Regions from separate parts of the Priestia sp. SB1 genome, predicted to be linked through region 2. Evidence: riboswitches for the same ligand, from Rfam matches in the RefSeq annotation. Region 2 holds a riboswitch; the other holds the start of a gene.
What was found. A riboswitch is a leader RNA that binds a small molecule or an ion and turns the genes downstream of it on or off. The one in region 2 is predicted to bind S-adenosylmethionine.

Region 1 (17,224 bases), on a different contig from region 2:
GGTATTGCTGTAGGTGCAGGGTTTTATCCCGAAGCTATTACCGGAGTTGTACTGCTCATCATCAGCGTTGAACTTCTCCCTTTCCTTATTACTATTCTAGGGCCTAGGCAACTGCGCGAGAAAGAGCTTATTCTTCAACTTAAGCTGGCTGATAAGCACAATATTTTTGATACAACTAACAGCATTAGAGAAAAGAATATTACAATAAAAAATATTCGAATCAAAGATTTAGACACCAATGAATTATATATACGTATGAAAGTGTCAGTTAATAATCAGCGTCCTACTACAGAAGTGTATTACGAGATTCAAAAAATCAGCGGTATTCGTAGCATTGAAGTTGAAAATGTATAAATGAAAAACGGCCAATTGGCCGTTTTTTTATTTATATTTTTTAATCTGTTGTAAAAATTCCCTCTGTTTTACTAGAGACAGCCGGTATTGATCATCGATAATTTCTGTTAACAACTCATGTTTACGGCTCTTTGACACATTCAATCTGTGGATAAGAACTCTGCATTCGTACAAAAACTGTGTATACTGTGTGTAACTCTCATCATAATTCGAAGATAATTCTTCTTTTATTCGTTTTGTCAACAAAGGACTAGCGCCATCTGTGGATATTGCTAGCGATAATCTCCCTCTAGAAAACTGTGCAGGAATTTGAATATTTCCATCGGAAAAACCGCTGGCCATATTAACCAACTGATCATTTTTAATATGCTGCTTAACGAACTTATTCACAGCTTTATCATTTGTAGCTACAACAATAAAAAAAACATTAAGTAAGTCTTCTTCTCCTACTTTTTTTCTTTTTACACACAGCTGATTCTTAGCTTCCCACTCATTTATTTCAGCTGAAACAGTTGGAGCAACCACTGTAATGGCTGCTCCTTCTTGTAAAAAGCCTTTAATTCTACGAGTTGCGATTGTTCCGCCTCCAACTACTAAGACCGAACGATCCTTTAAATCAAGCATAACGGTATACATCGTATTGATTTCCTCTACTCGATAATAACGTTTTTACTTGATGACTTAAAATGTGTGCAAGTCCATCATGATAACCTAGGTAGTTTGCTAAGATAAACTGCTGGTCATCTGTTGATAACTGCTCCAACTCTTCCTTAATTTCGTTCATTAAAATACCGGTAAACAAAAGGTACGGGAGAACGAATACTTGCTTATACGAAGTTTGTTTAGCAAGGTGCAGGCCTTCTTTTAAATTAGGGGCAGCGGCAGCTAAATAGCATGTGCTCACTTCTTTAAAAGCTCCTTTACCTTTTAGCAGTTGAGCTATTTCGTTAAAATCTTTTTTTACAGCAGGATCACTGCTTCCTCTGCCGACCAGCAATACCATCGAATCTTCATGCTTATCCACATTGGTTTCATTGATTCTCTCTACTAAGATATCAACAATTCGTTCGTCTACGCCGAACGGTTCTCCGTACAGTACTTCTACTTGTGGATAGCGTTCATATACTTTGTGTATTTCTTCAGGTATATCATGTTTTGCATGGGCAGCTGTTAATAACAGCAGCGGCACAATGGCAATACGAGTAGCACCTTGTTCAATACACGCTTCAAATCCTTGTTCAATAGTAGGGTAAGCTAGCTCTAGGAAACAAACTTCTTGAATCGGTACATCTAGATTTTTTTTACATCTTTCAATAAAAGCAACTGCCTGATCAGCGCCTTCTTTTACGCGGCTGCCATGGCAAACATATAAAACTGCATCCATATAATCAACCTCTTTAGTAAGCTTCTTGTGCATACGAATAGTAATGCTGTCCAGTCTTCTCAAACCAATTCAATCGGTCATGAAAATTTACAACTTCACCAACGATAATCATACTGGGATTTTCAATTTGTTCTTCTTTAACAATATCAACAATTGTACCAAGAGTTCCAGTTACAGTGCGCTGGTCCGCACATGTGCCCCAGTGAATCAATGCAATTGGCGTAGCTGAGGTTTTTCCATGTTCCATTAACTGTTGGCAAATGTACGGTAAGTTCCTCACTCCCATATAAATGGCAAGAGTATCTACACCTTTGGCTAGGCTATCCCATTTGATTGCATCATGCTCGCTGTCTTTACGGTGTCCTGCTACAAAAGCAAAGCTTGCGCTGTATTCCCGGTGAGTGACAGGGATTCCTGCATAAGCAGCAGCTGCGATACCTGATGTAATTCCTGGAACAATTTCAAATGAAATGCCCTGTTGCACGAGAGCTTCTGCTTCTTCCCCTCCGCGTCCGAAAACAAATGGATCTCCGCCTTTTAAGCGCGTTACAATTTTCCCCTTTTTAGCGAATTTCACTAAAAAGTTATTGATTGTTTCTTGCTTGAGGGTATGGTAGTTTGGAAGCTTTCCGCAGTAAATAATATCAGCATCACTTTTAGCATACTCCAGCAGGTCCTTATTCACTAAACGATCATATAAGATAACATCTGCTTGCTGAATTGCTTTCAACCCTTTTAATGTAATTAAATCTGGATCTCCTGGTCCTGCACCGACTAGATATACTTTCCCCATGAATGCCTTTCACCCTTCCATCATTTCCACGTCTCCGCAGCGCTCCCAAATTTTAATTTGAATTAGAACAGCGGACAAAGTCCGCTGTCATTTAGATGAATTTTCGGTTAGATAAATATTCAATAACAGTTTGTACACATTCTTCTACAGACTGTGTGCTTGTATTAATTGTTACTTCAGGATTAGCAGGTGACTCATAGGGAGAATCAATTCCTGTAAAATCACGGATTTCTCCGCTTCTTGCTTTTTTGTAAAGGCCTTTTGGATCTCTTTTTTCACATTCTTCTAACGGACACTCTACGTATACTTCCAAAAATTCATTCCCCTCTAAGATCTCACGCACTTGAGCGCGATCTTCTTGGAATGGAGAGATAAATGCTGTTAGTACCACTTGACCGCTGTCTACGAACAGCTTAGAAACCTCACCGATACGGCGAATATTTTCTGTACGATCTTCAGCAGAAAACCCTAAATTCTTGTTTAAGCCAAAACGAACATTGTCACCATCTAATACATAATTGCGAATATTTTTATCAAAAAGCGCTTTTGCCACTGCGTTTGCTACGGTAGATTTACCTGAACCCGAAAGGCCCGTAAACCATAATACAAAACTGTGATGATTATTTTGCTCGCGTCTTTCCTGTTTTGTAATTCCAGCATCATGCCACGTAATGTTTGTTGATTTACTCACTTCAACCGCTCCTTATTTTGAAGATACTTTTTGTTTTGCTAATCCCTTAATTAACACTTCAATTACTTCTTTACGGCTGAATGTGCTTGGTGGCACTTCTCCGTTACGAAGCATTTCACGTACCTTGGTACCAGATAGAATCATATGATCTTCCTTGCTGTGAGGGCATGTTTTCGTTGATGCCATCGCTTCACACTTCTTGCAGTAGAAGCTGTGTTCAAAAAATAAAGGTGTAATTCCTAATTCATCTGCCGTAAAGTTACTGAAGATTTTTTGTGCATCATATGTTCCGTAGTAGTCACCAACACCAGCGTGGTCACGGCCTACAATGAAATGCGTGCATCCAAAGTTTTTTCGAACCATTGCATGGAAAATAGCTTCTCTAGGTCCAGCATAGCGCATTGCAGCAGGGAAAACTGCCAAAGCTACACGATCGCTAGGATAATAGTTCTCTAAAAGTACTTCATAACTTTCCATACGGATATCTGCTGGGATATCATCTGACTTTGTTTCTCCTACAAGTGGATTTAAAAACAGGCCGTCTACAATTTCTAATGCTGTTTTTTGAATATACTCATGCGCACGGTGAACAGGGTTACGAGTTTGGAATCCAACAACCGTTTTCCAACCGCGCTCTTCAAATGCTGCTCTTGTTTCAGTTGGATCTAGGTAATACTTTTCAAAACGCGTTTTAGGTGTACGTTCTACAAGTACGATTGGACCTGCTACATATACATTTGGGCGTTCCATCATTTTCTTCACACCAGGGTGGGCAAGTTCTGCTGTGCGGTACACATTTTCCGCTTCTTTTTCTTTATTTGGCGTATATACTTCAGAAACTTCTAAAACACCATATGTCACACCGCTTTGAACTAGTTTTACTTTGTCGCCAATGTTTAATTCTTTAGCCTGCTCTTCTGTTACGGGAAGAGTAATAGGAATACTCCATACAGTTCCATCTGCTAGACGCATATTTTCAACAACTGATTGATAATCTTTTTCTCCTAAAAACCCCGTAATTGGGCTATAAGCACCAATTCCAATTAGTTCTAAATCGCTTAGAGCCATGTTGTCTACTTCAATTTCTTTTGTTAGTGACGTGTAGTCATATGTTGGTTGATATAAATTAATTAATTCTCCACCGTGTGCTTGAATTGTTGTCATTTTGTAAAATCCTCCTTAAGTAATTAACACAATATAATAAAAAGTACTTGAATCACGCAGTCATTTTTTCTTTTTCCGACTGCAGGCTTGCTCTTTTTCTTCTAGTCGTTCTAGCTAAGCTTAGAATACCTCCTGTAGCAATACATCCACTAGCTAGCACCACAAATGAATATAAGTCGCTTTCAAGTACTAATTTCACAAGAACATATGAGATTACGAGTGAAAATACAGGGGATACCACCCAAACCTTTAACATTTGAATGACCACTTCGCGCTGTTCTTTCGTAAATCCCGTTTTCGCTGCGCCTATTCCAATAATAGAAGACGTAGTGACCTGTGTAAGCGGTACTGGCAAACCAAACAGTGAAGCGACTGTAACAAGAGAAGCACCAGTACCCGAGATAATGCAGCCTTCTCCTACAGAATAGCGAGTAATTTTTTTTCCGTTTGTTTCAATAACTCGGCCTCCTAGTAAAAGAGCTCCGAGCGCCACCGCCAATCCTCCTGCTATGACACCCGTTGTAGCATCCATTAATCCAGCTCCTACTAGAGGACCGACAGCATTTGCCACATTGTTCATTCCAGCTGAGAAGGCTTCAAAGAATCCCGTTGCAATAACTAAAATCGTTAAAACTCTTTTCCACTTTCCCTCTGCTTCTTTTTTATGCGCTCTGCGCTTTATCACTTTCCCAATCAAAAAAGCAATAACAAATGAAACTAGCGGAACAATAATCCAAAAAGACATCACAATTAAAAGTTTTTCTACATACAGAGATTGATAAGCTACCCCTACTCCAACAACTGAGCCAACTGTTACTTCACTTGTTGATAGAGGGATACCAATCAAATTCGCGAAAAAGAGTGACAGCGTTGCAGCAGCCAGAATGATAATAACTAATTCTACTGACAGCAGTTTTTCAGGTATGATACCTGAACTGATGGTTTTTACCACCTCACCGCCTCCGGTAACAGCTCCGAGCACAATTCCTACAGCACAGATGAACAGGGCCACTCTTCGCTTTTTAATTGCACCGGAGCCGTATGAAACGCCCATAGCAGCTGCTGCACCGCTTGCCCCAATATTCATTGCAAAAAAAAGCGCAATGATAAAGGCAACATATAAAAGCATCATTTATTCAGCTCTTTCGTATTTAAGATTCGTGTAATCCGCACTCCACTTTTTGTGTACCTGCCCATCTTCCTGAACGTAAATCGTCTACATTATAGGCAGGTGCGGTACAGGGCTCACAGCCGATACTTGGGTAGCCTTGATCATGAAGTTTGTTGTATGGCAAATCATGCTTATACACATAACGCCAAATTTCTTTCCATGACCAATGAATTAACGGACAAACTTTCACCTTCTTGAATTTCTCATCTTTATTAAAATAATTCGTGTTGGCACGAGACTCAGACTGCTCGCGTCTCAAACCAGAAATCCACGCATCATAAGGAGCAAGGGATTCTCTTAGGGGAATGATTTTTCGAATTTGACAGCATAGGTTAGGCTGACTCTTCCAAAGCTCATCTCCATGTTTTTCAGCTTGTTCTGCAAGAGTTAAATCCGGCTTTTTCATATGAATACGTAAATCAGGGAAGCGTTCTTTAATTGCATCAATCACTTCATATGTTTCTTTAAAATGAACCCCTGTATCTAAAAAGACAATTTCAGCATCTTTTTTCACTTTTGAAATTAAATCAATTAACACGATTCCTTCGATCCCAAAGCTTGACGCATAAATAATTGAATCTCCGTAGGTATCATACGCCCACTGCAATGCTGAAAGGGCTCCTTTTGTTTCATCTTTACTGTCGAACTCTGGAAATGTATCGCTCCAGTTTTCGTACGTATATAAGTCTGCCATTTTCTCCACTCCAATTCTTAGTTATCCGCGTTATCCAATAAAAAAAGACGGTTTTACCCACTAGAATTGGATAAAACCGCCTCTAGTGTGTCTAGTCAGCGAAACTATTTAATTCTTACTTTGCTTCGGCGTGTTCAAAGGTTTGTTTTAAGTCGGGGTTTATAGTCATCGTTGTCCCTCCTCAAAATATCTCTTGCGCTATATCAAAATAAAAAGTCTTCCGTATTGAAAGACTGGGTAGGCAATAATTTTCACCTTATCTTTCAAAATGATACACACTTTGCTGGAATTAGCACCTTGCTAAGCAGGTTGCCGGGGTTCAGCGGGCCAGATCCCTCCACCACTCTTGATAAGCATTTTTTAAAAATTTTAGCATATTTAGAATATTTGTCAACATTAAAAATTATATATCCGATAAGAAAACTATACTTTAAATTCACAGAAATATCTATACTTTTATTTAAAACAACATATGTAAATTTAACCCAAATGTGAACATATCAGTTTGTAAAACGCTTTCTTTCCCCCCGACTTTTTATGTTCTCTTGCTAAATAAAATGCAAAATCTCTCTATAAAATTAATAACGGATTTATGAGCTTTACGGATAATTCACTCACATTAGCACACATTACAGATAACACTGACTGACAGATAGGAGCTATATAAGATGGAGAGACAACCCTTTCAATTAGACGATACAATTAAAAATAATGTGCGAACATATTTACAGCAGATTTCAACTGAAGCCTCTAATTTAATTAAACATTTAGACACGAGTGATCATTGTATTTTATGTGATTTTGAGGAGATGAGAAGGTTATTTCAAGATGTTCAAGCTACGGCCGCCTCTTATTACTTGCGTCATTACTTATCGCCTTATACATTTGAATACGCTGCTCTGTCCCTAGCTATTCATAACCTCTCTGAGAAACGTCACGGCGCTTTAATTGTCATTGAACGGGAACAAAATGTTGATCCTCTTATTCAAAAAGGAATGCCTATTCAAGCTCCTGTCAGCGCTACGCTAGTTGAGACACTGTTCTATCCAGGGACACCCTTACATGACGGAGCCGTCCTAATTAGAAATAATCAGCTTATTTCAGCTGCTAATGTTTTACCTCTCTCGTCTATTATTTCAACGAACAAAAAGTTGGGAACACGTCACCGTGCAGCCATTGGAATGTCGGAAAAATCGGATGCATTAATTTTAGTTGTATCTGAAGAAACAGGTAAAATTTCGTTTGCTCTTGATGGAAGCCTCTACCCTATTCACTCCAGCAAAAATATGATTTAAGAGCCCTTTCCTGATAAGCAGCCCTATCTTGACTTATCTATCCTTTCTCTTTAATATATTTCATAGTTTTTACATACTATAGATACGGGTGATGCATATGGCAATTTTAAAATTTGAACATGTAGGCGTTCAAGTAAAGGATATAGAAGAATCTATTGAGTTCTATACACAAAAAGTGGGATTGGAGCTCATCGAAACACTACCACATACCGATCCGTCTTTGAAGCTAGCTTTTCTAGGTTTAGAAGGCAATGTAATCGTAGAGTTAATTCAAGGGTATAACTCAAGCTTACCTAGTGAAGGTAAAGTTCATCATTTTGCGCTGGCAGTAGATGGAATTGAAGAGGAGTTTGAGCGTTTAAAATCAGCAGGCGTTTCATTTGTGGAAGAAAACATTGTAACTTTGCCAAATGGAGCAAGATACTTATTTTTCTACGGTCCAGACAAAGAATGGATTGAATATTACGAAGTAAAAAGATAAAGATATCTTATACCTTCAGTGAAAAATGGTCATACTGTGGCTATGACTAATCACTGGAGGTTTTTTTATGATGGAATGGCTATTATTCCGACTTTTTCGTCGTTCTATTTTAGTGCGGCTTCTTTTTATTATCGGCTGCCTTGTTTTACTTTTCGGCATGCTTATACATTTCTTAGAGCCGCAAACGTTTGGGAATGTGTTTGAAGGAATTTGGTGGGTTATTATTACAATCTCTACTATAGGATACGGTGATTTTGCTCCCACCACTACGATTGGAAGGTTAGCTGCAATTATTTTAGTCCTGGTTGGAACGGGATTTATTACTACTTATTTTGTCACGCTTTCTAAAATTGCTGTTTCCGCTGAGAGCGCTTATTTGGAAGGGAATTTAAAGTTTTATGGAAAAGATCACTTCATCGTTGTGGGGTGGAATGAGCGCGCCAAACTCGTGCTAGAGTCTTATCGCGACGCATTTCATAAAGAAGACATTGTTCTTATCGACGACTCTCTGACTAAAAACCCCATGATCTGTGATCGCGTTCATTTTATTAAAGGAAGTCCCTCTCACTATGAGGTATTAGAACTTGCCAATGCTCGGTGCGCAAAAAAAGTGCTGATTACTGCCGATCAGCATAAGACAGAAGAATATGCAGACATGAATACGATTGTTACGCTAGTCGCTCTGCAAGGATTGAACCCTTCTATTTACAGCATCGTTGAACTGTTAACAAAAAAGCATATTCAAAATGCGCAAAATTTGGGGGTAAATGAAATGATTAAAACAAACGAGTTGATTAGTCAGGTCATGTACGAACATATTTTTGTGAAAAAATTAGAGAGTTTAAGAAAAGAATAATCCTTTCAATTATTGAAGCAGCGCCTCTTCTGCCTCTCTAATTAGCTCCTCTCCTAAGCTGATATACTTTTCTGGAAATGAAGCGTCTGCGTCTTGGGGTTCTGCAAACTGGTTAAATGAAGCACCCACGTTTCCATTGTGAACATTGTCATCTAAGCCAATTTGATACTTATGTGAAAGTAAAAATGGCGTACCAATCTGTACGGTTGTTCCTTTAGAATCCAGTTCTCCATTCGTAGCTGTAAACGGGATGCGTAAAAACTGATAGCCGACTTCATCATTCATCTTATAGTCGAATGAACCATGATCATAATCCCAATTTCCTCCAATGTTATACCCAAGCGGCTTAAGCGTTTTTTCTAATTCATAAAGCTTGAATAATGTGCCGTCTAATCTTGAAGATAATTCAATCATCTTATCCCTCCTCTGTTTTAACATGTCCTTTTTCCAGCTTTTTATCCTTTATCTCAAAAGCAAAAAAGTTCACCTTCTAACAAGAAGGTGAACTTTTTATTTATTTCAAACGCTTTTCTAATTCTGCTTTTTTCTCTTCAAAACCAGGTTTTCCAAGAAGAGCAAACATATTTACTTTGTATGCTTCTACTCCCGGCTGATCAAATGGGTTTACGCCTAATAAATAGCCGCTGATTGCGCATGCTTTTTCGAAGAAATATACAACATATCCAAATGTATACTCATCTAGCGCTGGAATGTTCACAACTAAGTTTGGAACGCCTCCGTCTGTGTGAGCAAGCATTGTACCTTGGAACGCTTTTTTATTTACAAAGTCAACTGTTTCACCAGCTAAGTAATTTAGTCCATCTAAGTCCGCTGCATCTTCTTCAATTGTTAGCTCATGACGAGAATCTTGAACTTGTACAATTGTTTCAAAAATATCGCGACGACCTTCTTGTACATATTGACCTAAAGAATGAAGATCCGTTGAGAAGTTAGCAGATGAAGGGTAAATACCTTTTTGGTCTTTTCCTTCACTTTCACCAAATAACTGTTTCCACCACTCAGCAAAGTACTGAAGAGCTGGCTCATAGTTAATCAGCATTTCAATTGTTTTTCCTTTATTATAAAGAACATTACGAGCTACAGCATATTGATAAGCTGGGTTCTCTTCTAGCTCTGATGATGAAAATGCTTCTTGAGCATCAGCTGCCCCTTTCATCATTTGTTCGATATCAAGACCTGCAGCGGCGATTGGTAATAAGCCAACCGCTGTTAATACAGAATAACGGCCGCCTACATCATCTGGAATAACAAATGTTTCATAGCCTTCTTCGTCCGCTAATGTTTTTAATGCGCCGCGCGCTTTATCTGTTGTTGCATAAATACGCTTGCGTGCTTCTTCTTTCCCGTATTTCTCTTCTAATAATTTACGGAAGATACGGAAAGCAATCGCCGGTTCTGTTGTTGTACCAGATTTTGAAATAACATTAATAGAGAAATCTTTATCTTGTAAAACATCCATTAGGTCTTTCATGTATGTTGAGCTGATGTTGTTACCAGCAAAAATAACTTGCGGAGTTTTACGCTGTTCTTTTGATAATGTGTTATAGAATGAATGCTGAAGCATTTCAATAGCAGCACGAGCACCTAAGTAAGATCCTCCAATACCAATAACAATCAATACATCTGAATCCGATTTAATTTTTTCTGCACTTTTTTGAATGCGTGCAAATTCTTCTTTGTCATACTCCGTAGGAAGGTCTACCCATCCTAAAAAGTCGTTCCCAGCACCTGTTTTTTCATGAATTGAATGGTGAGCTACTTTCACGGCATCACGTAAGTATGTAAGTTCATGTTCACCAAAAAATGATAACGCGTTTGAATAATCAAAACGAACATGTGTCATAATCTGTTCCTCCATTAAAATATCTTTATTTTCCACTTTATCGAAACTGTTAGCTGAATTCAAGGGAATCCACTTACAATTTGACACAATCATTATAGTTTGTTGAAACTGCAATCATTGTATGTACCCTTTTATTTAACGATAAATTCAGTTATGAAGTCAACTAATGTTCTTTGATTAAAAAACGTAATTCATGCACGATGACGCAAATAATAAGCAAATAAAAAACGACTAAAGAGTGGTCTTCAATCGTTTTTCATTTACTTACCGGATGGTGCAATATAGTTCATTTCACCTATCTTTACATATTGTCTCGGTTTATAAGAGGCTTTTAACAGGGAAGAGTCTATTGATATAGAATTTTCAGCTTCACTTTTAGAAGTGATTAGCATCCTGTTTTCTTCTTTCATTTCCAAGTGATTATTCAGTACAAATCCGCTCATACATAATGCGCTAAAAATGAGAAAACTGATGGTTATTTGTTTCCTATACATTTCCATCACCTCACTCTTAGAGTGACAATTTCACCTGATTTTTATACGTCTAAAAAAATTTTTTTATGTTTTTTTTATGGATTTTGTGACGAGTTTCTATTTATTTAATAAGGTTTGAAAAATCCGCTGATACTAAGAATTAGCATGGATGCATGCATAATTAAATTATTATATAATCGGTTACAGAATTGAATATCACAAGGAGGTTTGTCTTTTGTCGTGGTTGCACTTGGTGATTTTATCGCCTTTTTTATTAGCCTTTTTTGTCCCGCTTCTGTATAGGAAATTCCAGCGTATTCATACAGGGTGGTTCGTTTTACCTCTCCCACTTGTGTTGTTCATTTATTTCACACAATATATCAGTGGTGTTTCTAAAGGGGAAACCTACCTACATTCAATGAAATGGATACCTAGTCTGGGCATTAACTTTGATGCTTATGTGGATGGACTCGGTCTTCTATTTTCTCTGTTAATCACTGGAATTGGGACACTTGTTATTCTTTACTCCATTTATTATCTTTCTAAGACAAAAGAAGCGCTGCATTCGTTTTATGTCTATTTGCTTCTTTTTATGGGGTCTATGCTAGGAGTTGTATTATCAGACAACTTAATGAGTCTTTACAGCTTTTGGGAATTAACAAGCCTTTCATCTTTTTTATTGATTGGTTATTGGTACAAACGAGAGAAATCTCAATACGGAGCCTTAAAATCTATGCTCATTACCGTATTCGGAGGACTTTCCCTATTAGCAGGAATTGTACTTTTATATGTCATGACAGGTACTTTCAGCATACGCGAAATTATCTCAAACGTAGATGTGGTTACATCAAGTCATCTATTTATTCCAGCTCTAGTCCTCATTTTATTAGGGGCCTTTACAAAATCTGCTCAGTTTCCTTTTCATATTTGGCTGCCAGATGCAATGGAAGCTCCAACCCCAGTGAGTGCATACCTTCATTCAGCTACAATGGTAAAAGCGGGAATTTATCTTTTAGCAAGACTAAGCCCTGTTTTTGCTATAAGCGCCACTTGGTTTTTTGTTATTTCAATCATAGGACTAATTACACTGTTTTGGGGCTCGTTTTCAGCAGTAAAGCAACAAGACTTGAAAGGGATTTTAGCTTTTTCAACAATTAGTCAGCTTGGGATGATTATGTCACTTATAGGAGTAGGTAGCGCAGCTATTCACTATGATTTTTTAGACGATAATATCTACTTAGTGGCTCTTACTGCAGCAGTTTTCCATTTGATTAACCACGCTACCTTCAAAGGCAGCTTGTTTATGGTAGTAGGCATTGTCGATCATGAAACAGGCACGCGTGACATTAGAAAGTTAGGCGGGTTAATGAGCTTCATGCCTGTCACATTTACCATTGCTATCATTGGGGGATTTTCAATGGCAGGTCTCCCTCCCTTTAACGGATTTTTAAGTAAAGAGATGTTTTTTACAGGCATGGTAAACGTGACAAAAATGGATATGTATAGCATGCAGACGTGGGGAATTTTGCTGCCTATCATCGCTTGGGTGGGAAGTATTTTTACGTTCGTCTATAGTATGATTCTTGTCTTTAAAACCTTTACAGGCAAATACCAGCCCGAAAAGTTGGAGAAGAAGCCGCATGAAGCACCAGTAGGCATGCTGATTTCACCGGTTATTTTAGCATCATTGGTTGTTATTTTTGGCTTTGCTCCTAATTTATTAGAATCAACTCTTATTGAGCCAACAATGGCCTCTATCGCACCTAGCCTGCTAGAGGCAGGTAAAGAATATCAAGTGCATATTAAATTTTGGCACGGTTTTACGCCAGAATTATTTATGACGCTAGGAGTCATCACATTTGGTATTTTGTTGTTTATGACGCTTCAAAAGTGGTCAAAAATTTATACACGATTCCCTTCTTCTTTAACGCTTAATAACGGATATAATTATGGCATTAAAGGGATGGAAAAAGGCTCAACGCGCATCATGAAAACATTAATGACAGGATTTATTAGAGACTATCTTTTAATCATTTTTACTTTCATAGGCATTTTACTTCTCGTAACCCTCTTTTCTCAGAATGCCTTTGCGATTGATTTAAAAGATACTGCTTCTATCGGCGTTTATGAAGCCATACTAGCAGTTGTAATGGTTGCGGCTACTATTACAACTTTATTGGCAAAATCACGCCTCACAGCCATTATTTCGCTGGGAGTTGTCGGGTATACGCTTTCTTTATTTTTCGTATTATTCCGTGCTCCTGACTTAGCTTTGACTCAATTAGTTATTGAAACTGTATCAGTATCACTGTTTTTACTATGTTTCTACTACTTGCCGGAGTTTCGGAAGCGAAAAGTAAGGGTGAAGTTTCAACTGCCAAACTTACTGGTTGCCCTTCTTGTAGGAACGACCGTTACATTGCTTGGCATATCAGCAAACAGTACAAAACTATTTGAATCGATTTCACATTACTTTATTGAAAACAGTTATGAAAAAGCAGGCGGCGAAAACATGGTGAACGTGATTCTTGTTGACTTCCGCGGATTTGATACATTATTTGAAATTACCGTACTTTGTATAGCAGCTCTTGCTATCTATGGCATGATTCGTCTTCGGTTAACAAAGGAGGAAGAAGAGTGAAAAAAAATGATTTGATACTACAAACAACAACGAAAGTAGTCACATTCATTATTATCATTTTTGCCATTCATCTTTTCTTTGCAGGTCATTATACACCTGGAGGAGGGTTTGTTGGGGGACTTACTACCTCAGCTGCCCTTGTATTACTACTGCTGGCTTTCGATATAAAAACCGTATCGAAAGTCATCCCATTTGATTATAAGAAGGTTGCGGCTTCCGGTCTGCTGCTAGCTATTTTAACCGGGCTGGGATCATTTATTTTCAAAGTTCCCTTTCTCACTCACACGTACAGCTACTTTAACCTTCCCCTTCTCGGGAAAACATCTTTAGCTACCGTTGTACTGTTTGATTTAGGCGTATATCTAGTAGTTGTTGGTGTTACGATGACCATTATTCAAACGATTGGAGAGAGTGAATAGTGGAAATATTAATGTCCGTAGTGGCAGGGATTCTATTCACTGCCGCTGTATATCTCATGTTATCCCGCAGTTTACTGCGAATTATTATTGGAACAGGCTTATTAAGCCACGGTGTTCACCTGTTGATTTTAACGATGGGCGGATTAAAAGGGGGGAGTGTTCCCCTTCTGGGAGAAAAGGCTTCTTCTTATACAGATCCTTTACCTCAAGCCCTCATTTTAACTGCCATTGTCATAAGCTTTGGCGTCACTTCTTTTTTCCTTGTACTAGCTTACAGGGCTTATCAAGAACTCGGAACAGACGATATGGACAAGTTAAGGGGAAATGAACATGACGAGTAATTTTGTAATCATCCCACTGCTTATCCCGTTTGTTGTAGGTGTTGTGCTCATTTTTTTCAAAGACAATATTAAACTTCAAAGGATAATCAGTGTTTTATCATTAATCACCACCACTGCTTTTGCTGCATATTTGGTACAGTTGGTTCAATCAAAAGGTGTTTTAACTCACGAGCTTGGGAACTGGAAACCTCCTTTTGGAATTATTCTAGTAGCGGACATGTTCGCTTCCCTTCTCGTACTTACTGCTAGTATCGTAACACTATGCTGCGTTCTTTTTGCTTTTCATACAATTGGCGAAAAACGTGAACGCTTTTACTTTTATTCGTTTGTACAGTTTTTATTAGTAGGCGTATTTGGCGCTTTCTTGACAGGTGATATCTTTAACTTATTTGTCTTTTTTGAAGTCATGCTTATGTCTTCGTACGCTCTCATTGTAATTGGCGGTACAAAAGCACAGCTTCGAGAGTCTCTTAAGTATATTTTAGTCAATGTCATTTCATCTGCTTTGTTTGTAATTGCTGTTGCTTATTTGTACGCCGTAACAGGAACTCTCAACATGGCAGACCTTTCGCAGCGAATTGCAGAGGCTAATCAGCCGGGAATTTTAACAACCATTGGCATGCTTTTATTTATTGTATTTGCATTAAAAGCAGCTTTATTCCCAATGTATTTTTGGCTTCCAGGTTCGTACAGTGCGCCTCCACCCGTTATCATCGGGTTGTTTGGTGCATTGCTCACAAAAGTAGGCGTTTATTCGATTTTCAGGACTTTCACTTTACTGTTTTACCATCATCCTGAATTCACTCATCAAATTATCGGCTACGTTGCGCTTTTGACTATCGTTGTTGGTGCAGTAGGCGCCATTGCTTATTCGGATGTGAATAAAATTTTAATTTATAATATTATTATTGCTGTCGGAGTCATTGTCTACGGTGTAACTTTAACAACAAAAGCAGGTTTTGAAGGAGCCATTTATTATTTAATTCACGACATGATTATTAAAGCAGCTCTCTTCCTTCTTGCTGGAAGCATCATTCGAATAACTGGAACAACAAAATTAAAGAAAATGGGTGGGTTAATTAAAGACTATCCGCTGCTTGGCTGGATGTTTTTTATCGCTACTATTTCGTTGGCAGGAATTCCTCCCCTAAGCGGCTTTATTGGAAAATTCCTTTTAGTTCAAGGCGGTTTAGAATCAGAGAGCTACACGTTTGTAGGAGTTTTACTCGTTTCAAGCCTGCTCGTTTTATATTCTGCCATTAAGATTTTCATGAGCTGCTTCTGGGGTGAACCTACGCTTTCTTCTGAGCATGAAAAAGTATCCCTTAAAGGTATTCTATACCCATCCGCTATCTTACTTGCTGTTTCTGTCTTTTTAGGACTAGGTGCAGAAGCTGTTATTCCTTATGTGTCGACAGCCGCTCAAACGCTTATGGATCCTTCAATTTATATCCAATCGGTGTTAAAGGAGTAGATCTGCATGTCATTTCAACTATTATTAAACGTAATCATTGCATTCACATGGATGTTTTTGAGAGGGATTTGGACACTACCTTCCTTTATTATAGGATTTTTCTGGGGAGCGGTACTGCTGTTTGTTTTCCGCCGTTTTTTTCACAGACGTTTTTACCTGCATAAAGTATATGCGATCATTAAGCTGCTGTTTATTTTCATACGAGAATTATTCAAAGCCAATATTGCAGTGACGAAAGACGTATTGCGCCCTAAATTAAATATTCAGCCAGCCATCTTTGCAATGCCAACCCGTCTGGAGAGTGAATGGGAAATTACCATTCTTTCTCTTTTAATTACGCTAACGCCAGGCACACTGGTAATGGATGTGTCAGATGACAATTCTACTATCTATATTCATGCAATCAATACCGACGATATTGATGACATTATTACAGATATTCAGCAAACATTCGAAAAAGCTATTATGGAGGTGAGTCGTTAAATGCTCGATATTTTTCTAAACGTTTCGCTCATTCTCATTTCTGCTTCAACTATTGGGTTTGTTTACCGAGTGGTAAAAGGTCCGTCAACTGCTGACCGAGCAATGGCCCTTGATGCTATTGGAATTAACATCATTGCTATCACGGCCATCATCTCGATTATTTTTCGAACTCAGGCTTTTTTCGAAGTCATTTTACTGCTAGGCATCATAGCCTTTGTAGGTACCGTTGCTTTTTCTAAGTTTTTAGAGAAAGGAGAAGTGATTGAATATGAACGTGATCAGTGAAATCATTGTAGGAGCTTTGGTACTAATAGGGTCTCTTCTGACAGTTGTGACCATGATTGGGCTTATTCGTTTGCCTGATACGTACACAAGAAGTCATGCTGCCTCCAAAAGTGCTACCTTAGGCGTCCTGTTTATATTAGTGGGCTGCTTACTCTACTTTTGGATTGACACTGGCCATATTAGTGCACGGTTAATTTTAGCGATTGTTTTTGTGTTTATCACCTCTCCTATTGCTGGGCATTTACTAGGAAGAGCAGCTTATTACAGCGGAGTTCCTCTTTCTGATAAAACCGTTCGGGATGATTTGAAAACCAAACAGCAGAAAAAGCTTACCCATCATGAATAAAAAAAAACGCCGTGC
Region 2 (15,396 bases):
AAAAGATCCGAACGATTTATCGTTCGGATCTTCCTTCAGCTAAAATACTTTTGTCCCCGCCTCTACTTTCTTTAACAGCTATTATTAAATACCAAATCCAAAAGAAAACAGGATAATCGCAAGTACGAGACCAACAAGCGGAACAATTACCGTCATCGCTGCAACTGATCCATACGCATCTTTATGAGTTTCTCCACAAATAGAATTAATTGTGGTGACGACATAACCATTATGAGGCAAGGAATCTAATACGCCAGAAGATATAGCTACTACACGATGGAGAGCTTCTGGATTTACACCAGCATCTAGATAGTGAGGGGCTAAAATTGGCAAAGCAATCGCCTGACCTCCTGAAGCCGAACCTGTCATCCCCGCGATAACACTCACCGCAATAGCTCCCCCTATCAACGGACTGCCTGGAATATGCGTCATGGCATCTACAGCCACTCCAAACGCGGGAACAGCCTTAGCAACCCCTCCAAAACCTACGACAGCAGCTGTATTCCCAATTGCAATTAACGCTCCAAGCGTCCCTTCTGATGCTGCATTCCAAAATCCTTTAAAGTGTTTTCGGTTCACAATGTATGTGACAATAATACCGCTTAAAAGTGCGACAATCAACGCAGATTGCTGAAGCGGCTTATGAAGTGCAAAAGAAATAATGAGCACGACCACAAGCGGAAGCAAACTTAATAACGGATTAGGAAGAGACTGATTTTCCGTTACTGCTGGATCTTTCTCGCGTGATATAAAACGCTCTCCATTTTTAACTGCTTTTGAAATCAAGCGCTTTAACCACCAGTAGCCGAATACAGCCATCACTACCGCTACAACTAAACTAACTTCCCATCCTGCATACGGACTAGTCTTTAAATATTCAATTGGAATCCAGTTTTGGATTTCAGGCGATCCAGCCGAGGTCATCGTAAACGTAACGGAACCGAATGCTAAAGCAGCAGGGATAAACCGCCTCGGCAAATCAGCTTGTTTGAATAAGCTTAAAGCCATTGGATAGACAGAGAATGCTACTACAAACAGACTGACTCCTCCATATGTTAAGACCGCACAGGCAAGTACAATCGCCAACACTGCTCTTTTCATTCCTAGTTTACTGACAATCCAGCGAGAAACACTATCAGCGGCCCCGCTGTCTTCCATCACTTTTCCAAAAACGGCGCCCAATAGAAACATTAAATACCAAGAAGCAATAAATCCTGTGAAACCAGACATATAATTCCCAACAAAATTTGCTTCTCCTTCTTTCACCAGCTGTGGAAATAAAGGCATTCCGCTTGTTAACGCAACAACTAAAGCACTAAGCGGACCTGCTATAAATAAATTCATGCCTCTCATCGTTAATACAATGAGCAGCAATAATCCTCCAATTAATCCAATCATACTAAGCATATTCTAGCCCCCCAAGAAGTTATATAATTAGAAAACGCTTACATTTTTACAGGTATATACTCCTTTCTTTGCTTGTCACGACCCTTACTATATTATTAAAGGAATACTGAAGACATTCCTACGTTTATTGAACAGTCAAAAATAAAACCACCTCTATTTATTTAGAGATGGTTAGTGAACGCTGACGTTTTTCTTTTAATTTATAATCGTATATCCATGTTGTACACATGCTAAATAACAATAGTGCAATTAATAAATAGCACAGGGTAGACATATTAAACGCATCGAAAATAATGCCTCCAAAGAGAGGGCCAATCATTTTACCTGCAGTAGCCATACTGTTGACTACGCCTTGATAAAACCCTTCTTTTCCTGATGGAGCTAACTGACTTGCGACAGCTGGAATTGCTGGCCAAACAAACATTTCTCCAACTGTTAACACAATCATTGCTGTTAAGAACTGCGAAAATGTTGTGGCATTCACCACGATGATGAAAGAAGCCACAAAAATAACCGTTCCAATTAGAACCTGTACTTTTAATGTCTTTGCTACTTTTTGAATGATAGGCACAATCAAAGGCTGACCGACTACAATTAAAATGCCGTTAATCGTCCAAAGCAAACTGTAGCTAGAAAGAGGTATATTCAACTCACGCGTATGCGTAGCAATCGTTGTTTGCCACTGAACATACGCGACCCAGCATAATACGTATCCTGTACATAAAATAAGAAGGGCCGTCAGTTTCGTTTTGTGCTGAATACTACCGGCTTCATTAAGGACATTCGTTTGCCCAACTGTAACCGAAATATGACGGTATGAAAAAATAGCAATAAGAAGAAAAATAACGTATAAAATTGTATTAGCTAAGAAAATATACGTAAATGAATAGGATGCTACAACGCCCCCTACCGCTGCGCCAATAGCCACTCCTGCATTTTGAGCAACGTACATCGCATTAAATGCTTTTCTTCCGCCTTGTGGCCAGACTGAGCCTGCCATTGCATACATAGATGGAAACACAATACCAGATCCAAATCCTACAATAACCAAGAGAACAACGTATGTAGGCCAACCATGAAAAAACACCAGTCCCACTAATGCAACAAGGGTAATAATAATTCCTGATAAAATGGATTTATATCCTCCAATTTTGTCAAAAAGCGTTCCCCCTAGTAAATTACCCACTACGCTTGCAGCAGAGTTCAGCATAAGAACCACTCCTGCAACGGATAACGACTTTCCTAAATGTTCATTTATATAAATTGTATTGAGAGGCCATAAAAACGAAGCTCCCGTTACGTTTACAAGCATACCAATAATCAAAAACCAAAGTGACTTGGGCATTGATCTCCCCCCTATCTATTCGAATGCCAACGTACATTCTAGTCTTTTCTTAAAGGGTTCGCAATGCTTTTACATATAGACAATTTATTTGAAATTCGCTGACTATTTAAAAAGGTGATTTCACATGACAATATCATGCAAAATCACCTTTTTACCGCTTATTTTTGCTTCGAACGAACCGGCTGGGCACGCTTGCTGTTCCGTGCTTTTAATTCTTTTACAGGATCAAAATCTTTTCCTAGCTCAATATCATTGCTGTTGATCCCGTTTTTTGTTTTTTGTTCCGGGTTATTTTGATTTGAACGAGTTGCCATAAAATCCTCTCCTTAATGCTGAGTTGTAATCAATTTATTTTGCAGCTGCTGAACTTGCAGGCGCATGCGATATAGCTGCTCTCTTTGCTGTGCATTTGCACTGTGAGAAAACTCTTCAATTTCTTTATAAGCATTTTCTAATTTTTCCTGTGCTTTTGTATATTCAGTGTCATTGTAATGTTCTTGTTTCATGCCTTCCTGTAACTGACCTTGTCCAAAGCGAATAGCATCTTCACACTGCTGCATAAGTTGATCCACTGCTTGACGAGTTGTCATTGTCTATTCCTCCTATTCGTTCATTTCTGTCTTATTTTGCGCAACTTTACTCTCCTTTACGACAAGAAGAACCTGTTAAATATAAGCATCCTTAAATTTGTTTGGCACTTTTTCACGTTTTTGATACAATTTGTTGATGTATATTGCATGTAAAAAGGAGGTTGCTGATTTGAATCAGACAAACCCATTTCCGTATAAATCTGAAAACAAACGTTATCATACCTGGAATTACCACTTACGTAACCACTTTGGCCATAAGGTATTTAAAGTAGCCTTAGATGGAGGATTTGATTGTCCAAACAGAGACGGCACGGTAGCTCACGGCGGCTGTACGTTTTGCAGCGCTGCCGGTTCAGGAGATTTCGCTGGAAACAGAGCGGATGATCTTGTGACACAATTTAACGAAATCCGTGAAAAAATGCATCATAAATGGAAAGACGGAAAATACGTTGCTTACTTTCAAGCATTCACTAACACTCACGCTCCTGTTGAGGAGCTTCGTGAAAAATATGAAGCGGTCTTAAAGCTTCCCGGAGTTGTTGGGGTTTCTATCGCCACGCGCCCTGACTGTCTCCCCGACGATGTGGTGGAGTACTTGGCTGAATTAAATGAACGAACTTATCTATGGGTAGAACTTGGACTGCAAACTGTTCATGAACGAACTTCACTGCTTATCAACCGGGCACACGATCATCAATGCTATGTAGATGGTGTAGCAAAGCTTCGAAAACACGGTATTCGCGTTTGTTCTCACATCATTAATGGTTTGCCTTTAGAAACACCTGAGATGATGATGGAAACGGTACGGGAAGTAGCAAAATTAGACGTTCAAGGAATTAAGATTCATCTGCTTCATTTACTAAAAGGAACTCCTATGGTCAAACAGTATGAAAAGGGCCTTGTTGAATTTCTTTCATTTGAAGAATATGTAAAGCTTGTATGCGATCAGCTCGAAGTAATCCCTTCTGAGATGATTGTTCATCGTATTACCGGTGATGGACCGATAGACCTCATGATCGGACCGATGTGGAGCGTAAATAAGTGGAGCGTATTAAATGCCATTGATCAAGAGCTCGAACGTCGCCAAAGCTATCAAGGAAAATATTACGAAAAAGAGTTGATGGAAAGATGAAAATAGAACGTATCCTGCCTTTTGCCCGCACGTTGCTCACTAATGCTGTGGCCGAAGGAGATGTCGCGATTGATGCTACAGCAGGAAATGGACATGATACATTGTTCTTAGCCAACTTAGTCGGAGATACAGGTCGTGTATATGGATTTGACATTCAGCCCCAAGCCATTCAAGCAACTCAGCAGCGATTGACAGAACATCATGTAGAAAAACGAGTCACGCTTATCCAAGAAAGCCATAGCAATATAAGCATGCTTCCCCACTCTATTAATGGACGAGTGACGGGCGCTGTCTTTAATTTAGGTTATTTACCAGGTGGAGATAAAGACATCGTCACCACTTCTGAAACAACAATTTCTGCAATTGAGCAGTTACTTGATTTGCTAGCACCTGAAGGAGTGATTGTGCTCGTTATTTATCACGGACACGAACAAGGGAAACAAGAAAGAGACGATTTACTAACGTACGTCCAAAATCTGGATCAAAAAGACGTCCATGTTTTACAATATCGCTTCATGAATCAGCAAAACAATCCTCCGTTCATCATTGCTATTGAAAAAAGATAAGCCGCATATGGCTTATCTTTTTAACATTCGGTACAAGCGTCCGTTGATATAGAAAAAGTAGCTGAGTGCTCCCCCCGCTTTGATTAATCGACGTGCATTCACATGAACATGTTTTTGTGCCCTCACTTTTTGATCGGACAAATAAACGCCCAGGAGTCCCTTATAGATAAAGCAGTGAAAGTGATAATCCGGCAGTTTTTTAGCATATTCGTCCGCTTTTACAACAAAATGCAAAAAGCGGTCCATCATTTGCTGATAGTGAGGATAATAAAAACAAAAGTTCAAATCTCCTCCTGCTTTATCTTCTTCTTGGTCAATTAAATAATCGAGTAAAATATGTAAACCTTGAATATAAGGAAAATATCCCGCTTTTATTTTCTCCGTCATTTCTTTGGTCATCTCTTCTTGAAAACTGTAAGCGGCCAAACAAAAAATGCCTAACGTTGAACCAGAGCACGCTGAAAATTCATACCACTCCATTTCAGGAACACTGTGCCGGTGAGCATCAAACCAATTCTCTAATCGTGGAACTCTTTCCTTGATTTCAACATGCTTATGTATTTGCAAATCACAATAATAAGTAGCTAGTTCTAATAAATGTGAAGAGACGATATGGTAATTACAGGCTTTTCGCAAGGACTGCTGACAAGTCTGGACAAGTTCCGCTAAATATCCTCCATCGTCTTTATCCGTTCGAAAACGATAGTAATCCCCAAGAGGTGCATGAGGAGTCAACGCATCTGGCATCGATTCATGTAAGGCTGCAAAATCTTTAGGATCGAGCGAATTGCTGCGGTCACATAAGTTATCTAAGTAATCGCTGATTGTTTGGTAGGCAACGATAAATTTTACGCATTCAATCATGTTTTCTTTCGCTAAAATCGATAGGATGCCGCCTCCTTCACAATGAAAAGTTTTTGTATCGATACTTGCCAATGCTTGAGTGCGTAATTCTTTATTAGGAATCTCTTTTGCCCGTTCCCGCCAATGGTTAAGCTCATGATGAACGACGGGAAACACTTCTCGATAAATTTTTCTCATTAATGAAATAGGACGAGACGGAATCTTCATTTATTTTCACCTCAATTTCTGACAGCACTCATTAAATGTGAAGATCAACAAAGCTTTTCGCGTATGTAAAAACGTATTCTCTTTCAGGCTCATTAAAGATTTCGTGATACAGCTGAGACCATTCTTTGTAGATTTTTTCACTTAGCTCTATTTCATCAAACCACTGTCTAACAATCAGCTTTTCAATAATTTTATCTTCTCCTGCCTGCATCACAAGAAGCGGAACATCCGGCAAACGATCGATATCTTTAAAAGCTAAGTTAACAGCTTGAATCAATTCTCGGTACCATCTTACAGAAACTTTTGTAACGTACAGTGAGTCGTTTTCATCTTCATCTCGAACTTCTTGGTTTCTTGTTGCTTTTTCAACAGTAAGACCCAAATCAAAAAGTTTGTTCGGCATGACTTTATTTAATCCTTTAGATAACATATCTAAGTAAGCTGGTACTTGCTCTTTTAATCCTAGACAAGGTGAGGAAAGAATCGCACCCCATATAGGAAGATTTTTTGTCTGCAGCGTACGAATAACCGCCAGTCCTCCCATACTATGTCCTAACAGGAAAATAGGCAAATCATATTTTTGCGCTTCACGTACCCATTCTTCCACTTCATATACATATTCATCAAAGGATAGGATATGTCCTCTTCTTCTCGTTGTTAAGCCTTGGCCAGGAAGGTCTCCCATGATTACGTGCATTCCAACCGAACGCCACATCTCAATCAGCCAGCGATAGCGCCCGTGATGCTCCGCTGCTCCATGGACCATGACAATAACGCCTTTTGGATTTACTGCTTCCCATTTATGCATTTGAGTTACTCCTTCTTCCTTTTTTTGTTTACCTGCTTTAAAAACCTTTGTACACTTACATTAGAAGATTTACTACTTTTTTTCAACTAATAAAGGGAGATGATTTGATGATTTATCCGTATAAAGAAAAAATGCCTAATATTGCACCCAGCTGCTTCCTCGCAGACTATGTCACGATTACTGGAGATGTCACCATTGGTGAAGAAAGTAGCATTTGGTTTAACACCGTTATTAGAGGAGATGTTTCGCCTACTATTATCGGGAAACGAGTAAATATACAAGATCAATCAACACTCCATCAAAGCCCAAATGCTCCTTTGCTTATTGAGGATGATGTGACAGTAGGACATCAAGTTATTTTACACAGCTCCATCATCCGCAAACGCGCGCTCATTGGCATGGGCTCTATTATTTTAGACGGTGCGGAAATTGGTGAAGGTGCTTTTATCGGTGCAGGAAGTTTAGTGCCTCCGGGTAAAAAAATACCACCTAATACTCTCGCACTCGGTCGACCTGCTAAAGTAATCCGCACTCTGACTGAGGAGGATTTAAAAGATATGCAGCGCATTCGTACAGAATATGTAGAAAAAGGGCAGTATTATAAGTCTATTAAGAAATCTGATTCTTCATTATAAAGGAAACGTTCCCTCAGAAAGTCATACTGAGGGAATTTTTTTAGTATCTCCACAAACTCTCTAATCATGTTCTATTCTCTCCACAATTGTAAAGAAATTTCCATATTAATTTACATCGTTTTAGTACTGCCTCCACAATTAAAGATTAAACTGAATAATAAAGACGTATTTATTAAAAAGGGAGCGACTCTATGAAAGCCAAGTTAATTCAGTATGTATACGATGCCGAATGCCGATTATTCAAAAGTGTAAATCAACATTTTGATCGAAAGCACTTAAATAGATTTTTACGTTTACTAACTCATGCCGGCGGAGCCACGTTTACCATTGTGATAGCGTGCTTGCTACTATTTCTGCATCCTTCATCCGTCGCTTACGCCTGTGCCTTTTCTCTAGCCGTTAGCCATATTCCTGTTGCCATTGCTAAGAAGCTATATCCGAGACAACGGCCTTATATTCAACTAAAGCATACAAAAGTATTAGAAAATCCATTAAAAGATCATTCATTTCCATCGGGGCATACAACGGCTATTTTTTCGTTAGTTACCCCTCTGATGATTACTTACCCAGCCTTCGCTGCCGTTCTTTTGCCGCTTGCAGTAACGGTAGGCATTTCAAGAATTTATCTCGGTCTGCACTATCCGACGGATGTCATGGTAGGCCTGATACTCGGCATCTTTTCAGGTGCTGTTTCACTGAACATATTTTTAGTCTAATTGATAGGAGGAGTACTCATGAGAATTGCTTTATTTACAGATACATTTGCTCCGGAAGTTAACGGAGCTGCTAAAACACTTTATCAATTTACTCAGTATGTCAAATCAAAGCAAATTCCCATCCAGGTATTTGCTCCTGAATTTGCTCATAATCGGTCGTTTTCAACGTATGTTCACCGCTCGCCTAGCATGCCGTTTTTCCTTTATCCAAACAGCCGTTTTTCATTGCCAAACGTTCTAAAAATTAAAAAGCAGCTGCAGGAATTCAACCCTTCTCTTATTCATTTGGCCACTCCTTTTACAATGGGGCTTTCCGGCTCCTATTACGGAAAAAGATTAGGTATTCCTCTTGTCGGCTCTTATCATACCAATTTTGATGATTATTTATCTCACTATGAACTTGAAAAAATGCGTGTACCACTGCAAAAATATATGAAATGGTTTTATAAACCTGTACAAAAATTATTCGCTCCCTCCGAAGTGACCAAACAGCAGCTAGAAAAACAAGGGTTTCACAACGTAGCTATTTGGTCGCGAGGGGTAAATCACAAATTGTTCCATCCCCACTATGACCGCTTTGATATTCGTATTAAATATAATATAAAAAAACCCTACATCTTAACGTATGTAGGAAGGTTAGCTAAAGAAAAGAACGCTGATTTTTTACTAAAAATTGCCCGATCTTTACCTGATCATATCCGCCACCAAGTTCACTGGCTTATTGTGGGAGATGGTCCCTTAAAAGAACAAATGCAACAGCAAGCATCTGAGCATATGACATTTACAGGCTTTCTTGAAGGTAAGCAACTTGCTCATATCTATTCTTCATCTGATTTGTTTGTTTTCCCTTCAGAAACAGAAACGTTCGGAAATGTCGTACTGGAGTCTCTTGCTTCTGGAACTCCCGTGGTGGCAGCAAATGCAGGAGGAGTTAAACAGATGGTTCAGCACGGGCGAAACGGCTACCTTTGCAAACCTCACTCCTTAGAAGAATTCAGTTCGGCTATTACAGGTTTACTTGATGATTTGCACCAGCGGCTTCACTTTGGCCATGCAGCGAGACACTATGCTCTTACTCAATCATGGGACGCCATTTTTCAGCATTTGCTTTCAGAATATGAAGATGTCGTAGAAAAATCTGCTGAAGGTATTCAATGGGCATAAAAAAAATCTCCGTTTTCACGGAGATTTTTTTTATTATTTAGCTAAAGCTTGAGTTTTTAATGCTTCAGCTTTGTCTGTGAACTCCCAAGGAAGCTCCACATCTGTACGACCAAAGTGACCGTAAGCTGCTGTTTGCTTATAAATTGGGCGACGTAAATCAAGCATTTTAATGATGCCTGCTGGACGTAGGTCAAAGTTTTTGCGTACTACATCTACTAGTACTTCTTCAGAAACTTTTCCTGTACCGAATGTATCAATTGAAATAGATACTGGCTGTGCAACACCAATTGCATATGCTAGTTGTACTTCACATTTATCAGCAAGATCAGCTGCTACAATGTTTTTCGCAACATAACGAGCTGCATAAGCTGCTGAACGGTCTACTTTTGTTGCGTCCTTACCAGAGAATGCACCGCCGCCGTGACGAGCATATCCGCCGTAAGTATCAACGATAATTTTACGACCAGTTAAACCAGCATCTCCTTGAGGGCCGCCGATTACGAAACGTCCTGTTGGGTTAATGAAATACTTTGTATTTTCATCAATTAACTCATTTGGAACAACTGGATTAATTACATATTCTTTTAAGTTACGTTGAATTTGCTCTAACGTTACTTCTGGGTGATGCTGAGTTGAAATAACAATTGTATCGATGCGAACAGGTTTGTTGTTTTCATCATATTCAACTGTTACTTGTGTTTTACCATCCGGGCGAAGGTAAGGAAGAATTTCTTCTTTACGTACTTCTGTTAGACGGCGAGCAAGTTTATGAGCTAATGAAATTGGAAGAGGCATTAATTCTTTTGTTTCGTTACATGCATAACCAAACATTAACCCTTGGTCTCCAGCTCCGATTGCTTCGATTTCTTCATCGGACATTTGACCTTCACGTGCTTCTAACGCTTGGTCTACACCAGCAGCGATATCAGCTGACTGCTCGTCGATAGATGTTAATACTGCACAAGTTTCAGCATCAAATCCGTATTTTGCACGAGTATAGCCAATTCCTTTAATTGTTTCACGAACTGTTTTAGGAATATCCACGTAAGTAGAAGTTGTAATTTCACCGCTTACTAAAACTAAACCAGTTGTTACGCTTGTTTCACAAGCAACACGAGCATTTGGATCCTTTGCTAGGATAGCATCAAGAATTGAGTCAGAAATTTGGTCACAAATTTTATCGGGATGTCCCTCTGTAACAGATTCTGACGTGAACAGACGACGTTGTGTTGACATCAGTTTTCCTCCTTATAAATACGATACATTGTGATACGGTACTCATTCCCTTATTTTCATTACACGTTAAAAAATATAAAAAAACCTTTCCTTGTATCGAGGAAAGGTATCAAATTCTACATAAGCCTTTCACTCTTATCGATCAAGGTTGTGCCCTTGCATCAGGTTAGCACCTTATCGTCTACACAAAAAAATGACGATGGTTGCTGGGTTTCACAGGGCCTGTCCCTCCACCAGCTCGGGATAAGAGAGTATCCGTTCAAGGACATATAATACATGAAAAAGCGCTTCACTGTCAACAACATTCAAATGGAAATCATCTCTTTATGTTTGAATCTGTTTTAATGTAACATACTCAAATTTAAAAATAGTATACCTTATTAAGAATGATCACGAAGTTTGGTTAACAAGACAGACCAAAAAAAGGCTTTCACTTGAAATAGCTTCACTTTTTTCGCTTCTAGCACATATACATGTGTCTAAAATAGGTATAACGTACATTTTTTTATAATACACAAACATTTTTAGTTAAATAGTATAGAATAATTAAATAAATGTGTTATACTAATTATAAATTTCAAACATTAATGAATAAATAATAGCTAAAAAGGAAGGTAGTGCACATGAGTACTGTTGATATGTCTATCGAATTAAATGGTTTGCTTCAATTAAAAACAACAAAACACCAATTATCTGTTCCACAACTTGTTGAAAAAATTCTAGCTCGACGCGAAGGAACGCTGACTTCTACAGGTGCTGTGTCAGTCGAAACCGGAAAATATACAGGTCGCTCTCCTTTGGATAAATTTATTGTAAGCGATGCTGTATCTTCAAAAACGGTTGAATGGGGACCCGTCAATCAGCCAATTTCTGCTCAGCGATTCGATGCGCTATACAAAAAAGTCTTAACCCACTTAAAGAAACAGGATGAACTTTTTGTTTTTAATGGATATGCTGGAGCTGATAAAAAGTATCAGTTACCAATTCAAGTAGTTAATGAATTTGCATGGCACAACCTATTCGCTCAGCAGTTATTCATTCGCCCTTCAGCTGAACAAAAAACAAATGATGATGTGAAGCCGTTTACAATTGTAGCAGCTCCAACGTTCAAAGCTGATCCTGAAACAGACGGGACGAATTCTGAAACCTTCATTATTCTTTCATTAGAGCGACGCATTGTGCTAATTGGAGGAACTGAATACGCTGGTGAAATGAAAAAATCTATTTTTTCAGTGATGAACTTCTTGCTTCCTCAAAACAATATTCTATCCATGCACTGTTCTGCTAACGTAGGAGAAGAAGGTGACGTTGCATTATTCTTTGGTTTATCTGGAACGGGTAAAACAACGCTTTCTGCTGATGCAAACCGTCGTTTAATCGGAGATGACGAGCACGGTTGGTCAAGCTCTGGTGTATTTAATATTGAAGGAGGCTGCTACGCGAAGTGCATTCAGCTTTCCGAAGAAAAAGAACCGCAAATTTTTAATGCAATTCGCTTCGGCGCAGTACTGGAAAATGTAGTGTTGAATCAAAATACAAAAGTAGCAGATTACAATGATAATAGTTTAACAGAGAATACTCGTGCCGCTTATTCAATTGACTCTATTGATAATACGGTATTGCCAAGCGTTGCTGGGCACCCTACAGCTATTGTCTTTTTAACTGCTGATGCCTTCGGCGTCTTACCTCCAATCAGCAAGCTTACAAAAGAACAAGCGATGTACCATTTTCTGAGCGGATACACTAGTAAATTAGCTGGAACAGAGCGCGGCGTAACATCGCCACAGGCTACTTTCTCTACATGCTTTGGTGAGCCTTTCTTACCTCTTGCTCCAACAACTTATGCAGAAATGCTAGGAAAGAAAATCGATGAACATAACGTAAATGTCTACCTTGTAAACACTGGATGGACCGGCGGTGAATACGGCGTGGGTGAACGAATGAAGTTAAGTTACACTCGAGCTATGGTTCAAGCAGCTCTTGAAGGAGAACTAGCTAATACCGAAACAGTAACAGATGCTATTTTTGGTTTATCGATTCCAACTCATGTTCCGGGAGTTCCTGATGAAGTGCTTCAGCCTTCTAAAGCATGGAACGATGCAACAGCTTATAACCAAAAAGCAACTGAACTTGCCGCTAAATTCAAAGCGAACTTCAAGCGTTTTAATGATGTAGCATCGGACATTTCAACATTAGGCGGACCTAGAGTCTAATAAAAAACCGATCGTCTTATAGACGATCGGTTTTTTAGTTAGTCGAATGTAATTTTGTCAGTTCATATGTGACAATGGTTTTTTCCTGCTCCATTTCTACCTTACGCACAACAGCAGTTCCAATACATTCTCCATTTTTCGTTTTGTGAATGTTTAATGGAATATCTAACGGATACAAACGATATCCTTTTTTCTCAACTTGAAAAATGTTATCTGTTACACGCTTTTCGTTGCCTTTTGTCACAATCATTGTATTTAATTCTAGCGGCATCCCCATTTTCTCTCACTCCTCACTGTTATTCTACTTGTTTTTTCTATCGTAGCATATCTTTTATTGCGCTTTCATCCACTTCGTTAACTTCTTTACCGTTTCTCGGTTTTCTTTTGGTGGAAAAGCATGTGGAAAGTTTTCAAAATACCAGCTGGTAACTTTTTTATTGGACTTCTTTAGTTTAGATTCGAGCTGATAGGAATGATCAATTGAGACGTTTTTATCTTCTAAACCATGAATAAGCAAGACCGGCGGCTCGACGAGATGAGCACGATGCAAAGGTGTCCTCCATTCGTATCTTTCAGGATATTTAGAAGGAGTTCCTCCAATCACCCGCTTCATCATTCTTCTTAAATCTTCTCTTTCTTCATATGTCAGCACCATATCCGTGACGCCTCCCCACAGCACAAGAGAACGGCTGTCTTTTTTTTCAATGGCTGTGAGTAAAGCCATCACTCCCCCTCGTGAAAACCCAAAAATATGAATGCGGTCATGGTGGACGTTAGGGAGCTGTTTCAGTAAATCGTAAGCAGCAAAAGCATCGTAACGATCATCTCCTGCAAAATCTTCGTTTCCTTCGCCTCCTTGATTTCCCCTATAGAACGGAGCCATCACAATAAAACCTTGTGAAGCAAATTGAATGAGGCGAGCAGGGCGAACCGTTCCTACGTTCTTAATACCTCCTCTTAAGTATAAAAAGCCGTCATACATTCCTTTTTCTTTTGGCTCTGCAAGCATTCCTTTAATCTTAAGCCCTTGACATGCATATGTAATCACCCACAGCGTCACGCGAGGATTTGATGATGGGAAACGCTGTTTATGAAGAATTGTTCCATCTTTCATTTTTTTCCTCCATTCTTTATATAACTAGCCTACTTTCTTCCGCTAAGGTTTACTTTCAGTCGTTGACTACTACTTCTTTGATTTTCCACATAGTTATATAGGCACTCACCTTCTTCCACTTCTTTACATACATTATCATAAAATATTTTATTACTTTAAGGAGGCTTGCTTTATGAAACCAATTAAATGGCTTTTTTCTTTGCTTGCTATTATGATTTTACTCATTCCACTAATTAGCTGCAGCAAAACAACATCTGTACAAACGGTTCGTGTCGGCGAAGTAACTCGCTCTATCTTTTATGCTCCCCAGTACGTCGCTATTTCAAAAGGCTTTTTTGAAGAAGAAGGACTAAAGGTAGATTTAAAAACAACTTGGGGCGGAGATAAGACAATGACGTCACTTTTATCTGATGGCATCGACGTCGCCTTAGTCGGCTCGGAAACGTCAATCTACGTATATGCACAAGGGTCTAGTGATCCCGTCATCAACTTTGCACAGCTAACCCAAACCGATGGAACATTTCTAGTAGCGCGTAAAAAGGTCAATCAATTCTCATGGGATCAGCTTAAAGGCAAAACGTTTCTTGGTCAACGTAAAGGCGGCATGCCGCAAATGGTAGGGGAATATGTGTTGAAACAGCATAATATTGATCCTAAAAAAGATGTAAAACTCGTTCAAAACATTGATTTTGCTAACGTTGCGAATGCTTTTGCTTCTGGTACTGGAGATTACGTTCAATTATTTGAGCCAACGGCTAGTATTTTAGAGAAACAAGGAAAAGGACATATCGTTGCTTCCTTCGGAAAAGAATCAGGAACAGTTCCTTATACAACATTTATGGCCAAAGAAAGCTATTTAAAAGATAACCCTGAAGCAGCAGCTAAATTTACTCGAGCTATTTACAAAGCACAAAAATGGGTGAATACACATAGCACAGATGAAATTGCTGAAGTGGTTGCACCGTATTTTGAAGATACACCTAAAGACACGCTAAAAACTGTTATTGACCGCTATAAATCGCAAAAATCCTTTGCAACTAACCCTTTATTAGATGAGAAAGAGTGGGATCATTTACAAACAATCATGGACGAATCTGGAGAACTTCCAAGACACATTGATCACAGCAAGCTAGTCAACACAAAATTCGCAAAAGATGCAATGAGGGAGTAATATGACAAAACTTCACATTCAAGATGTTCAACATATGTACCTTACGACAAAGTCTGCTACCACTGCACTTGAACATATTAATTTGTCTATTGAAGAAGGAGAATTCGTTTCCTTTCTCGGCCCAAGCGGATGTGGAAAAACGACGCTTCTATCGATTATTGCAGGCTTGATTGAACCAACGTCAGGCTCTGTCACAATAGACGGTGAAAATATCGGAACATCAGTTCC

Region 1: another riboswitch for S-adenosylmethionine. It lies ahead of WKH56_RS24275 (phosphoadenylyl-sulfate reductase); the one in region 2 lies ahead of metK (methionine adenosyltransferase).

Annotation. Positions count from the first base shown of each region.
Region 1 covers NZ_JBBJSS010000007.1:2,851-20,074, forward strand. Annotated here, with positions in the region: gene WKH56_RS24240 (MgtC/SapB family protein) at 1-354, shown strand, start outside; gene WKH56_RS24245 (NAD(P)-binding protein) at 382-990, opposite strand; gene WKH56_RS24250 (sirohydrochlorin chelatase) at 971-1,738, opposite strand; gene cobA (uroporphyrinogen-III C-methyltransferase) at 1,752-2,531, opposite strand; gene cysC (adenylyl-sulfate kinase) at 2,623-3,222, opposite strand; gene sat (sulfate adenylyltransferase) at 3,235-4,386, opposite strand; gene WKH56_RS24270 (inorganic phosphate transporter) at 4,439-5,518, opposite strand; gene WKH56_RS24275 (phosphoadenylyl-sulfate reductase) at 5,538-6,251, opposite strand; SAM riboswitch class I at 6,505-6,607, opposite strand; gene cdaS (sporulation-specific diadenylate cyclase CdaS) at 6,920-7,546, shown strand; gene WKH56_RS24285 (VOC family protein) at 7,644-8,027, shown strand; gene WKH56_RS24290 (potassium channel family protein) at 8,095-8,883, shown strand; gene WKH56_RS24295 (YugN-like family protein) at 8,893-9,297, opposite strand; gene WKH56_RS24300 (glucose-6-phosphate isomerase) at 9,398-10,747, opposite strand; gene WKH56_RS24305 (hypothetical protein) at 11,008-11,241, opposite strand; gene WKH56_RS24310 (Na+/H+ antiporter subunit A) at 11,456-13,861, shown strand; gene WKH56_RS24315 (Na(+)/H(+) antiporter subunit B) at 13,858-14,280, shown strand; gene WKH56_RS24320 (Na(+)/H(+) antiporter subunit C) at 14,280-14,621, shown strand; gene WKH56_RS24325 (Na+/H+ antiporter subunit D) at 14,611-16,095, shown strand; gene WKH56_RS24330 (Na+/H+ antiporter subunit E) at 16,102-16,578, shown strand; gene WKH56_RS24335 (Na(+)/H(+) antiporter subunit F1) at 16,579-16,863, shown strand; gene mnhG (monovalent cation/H(+) antiporter subunit G) at 16,847-17,209, shown strand.
Region 2 covers NZ_JBBJSS010000001.1:968,886-984,281, forward strand. Annotated here, with positions in the region: gene WKH56_RS04980 (GntP family permease) at 85-1,407, opposite strand; gene WKH56_RS04985 (MDR family MFS transporter) at 1,565-2,752, opposite strand; gene WKH56_RS04990 (hypothetical protein) at 2,911-3,066, opposite strand; gene WKH56_RS04995 (YtzC family protein) at 3,079-3,342, opposite strand; gene mnmL (tRNA modification radical SAM protein MnmL/YtqA) at 3,512-4,474, shown strand; gene mnmM (tRNA 5-(aminomethyl)-2-thiouridylate-methyltransferase MnmM) at 4,471-5,040, shown strand; gene WKH56_RS05010 (tetraprenyl-beta-curcumene synthase family protein) at 5,053-6,111, opposite strand; gene WKH56_RS05015 (alpha/beta fold hydrolase) at 6,143-6,919, opposite strand; gene WKH56_RS05020 (gamma carbonic anhydrase) at 7,027-7,554, shown strand; gene WKH56_RS05025 (phosphatase PAP2 family protein) at 7,746-8,270, shown strand; gene WKH56_RS05030 (glycosyltransferase family 4 protein) at 8,289-9,434, shown strand; gene metK (methionine adenosyltransferase) at 9,468-10,670, opposite strand; SAM riboswitch class I at 10,803-10,920, opposite strand; gene pckA (phosphoenolpyruvate carboxykinase (ATP)) at 11,294-12,883, shown strand; gene WKH56_RS05045 (DUF2584 domain-containing protein) at 12,918-13,160, opposite strand; gene WKH56_RS05050 (alpha/beta hydrolase family protein) at 13,215-13,997, opposite strand; gene WKH56_RS05055 (ABC transporter substrate-binding protein) at 14,170-15,168, shown strand; gene WKH56_RS05060 (ABC transporter ATP-binding protein) at 15,170-15,396, shown strand, end outside.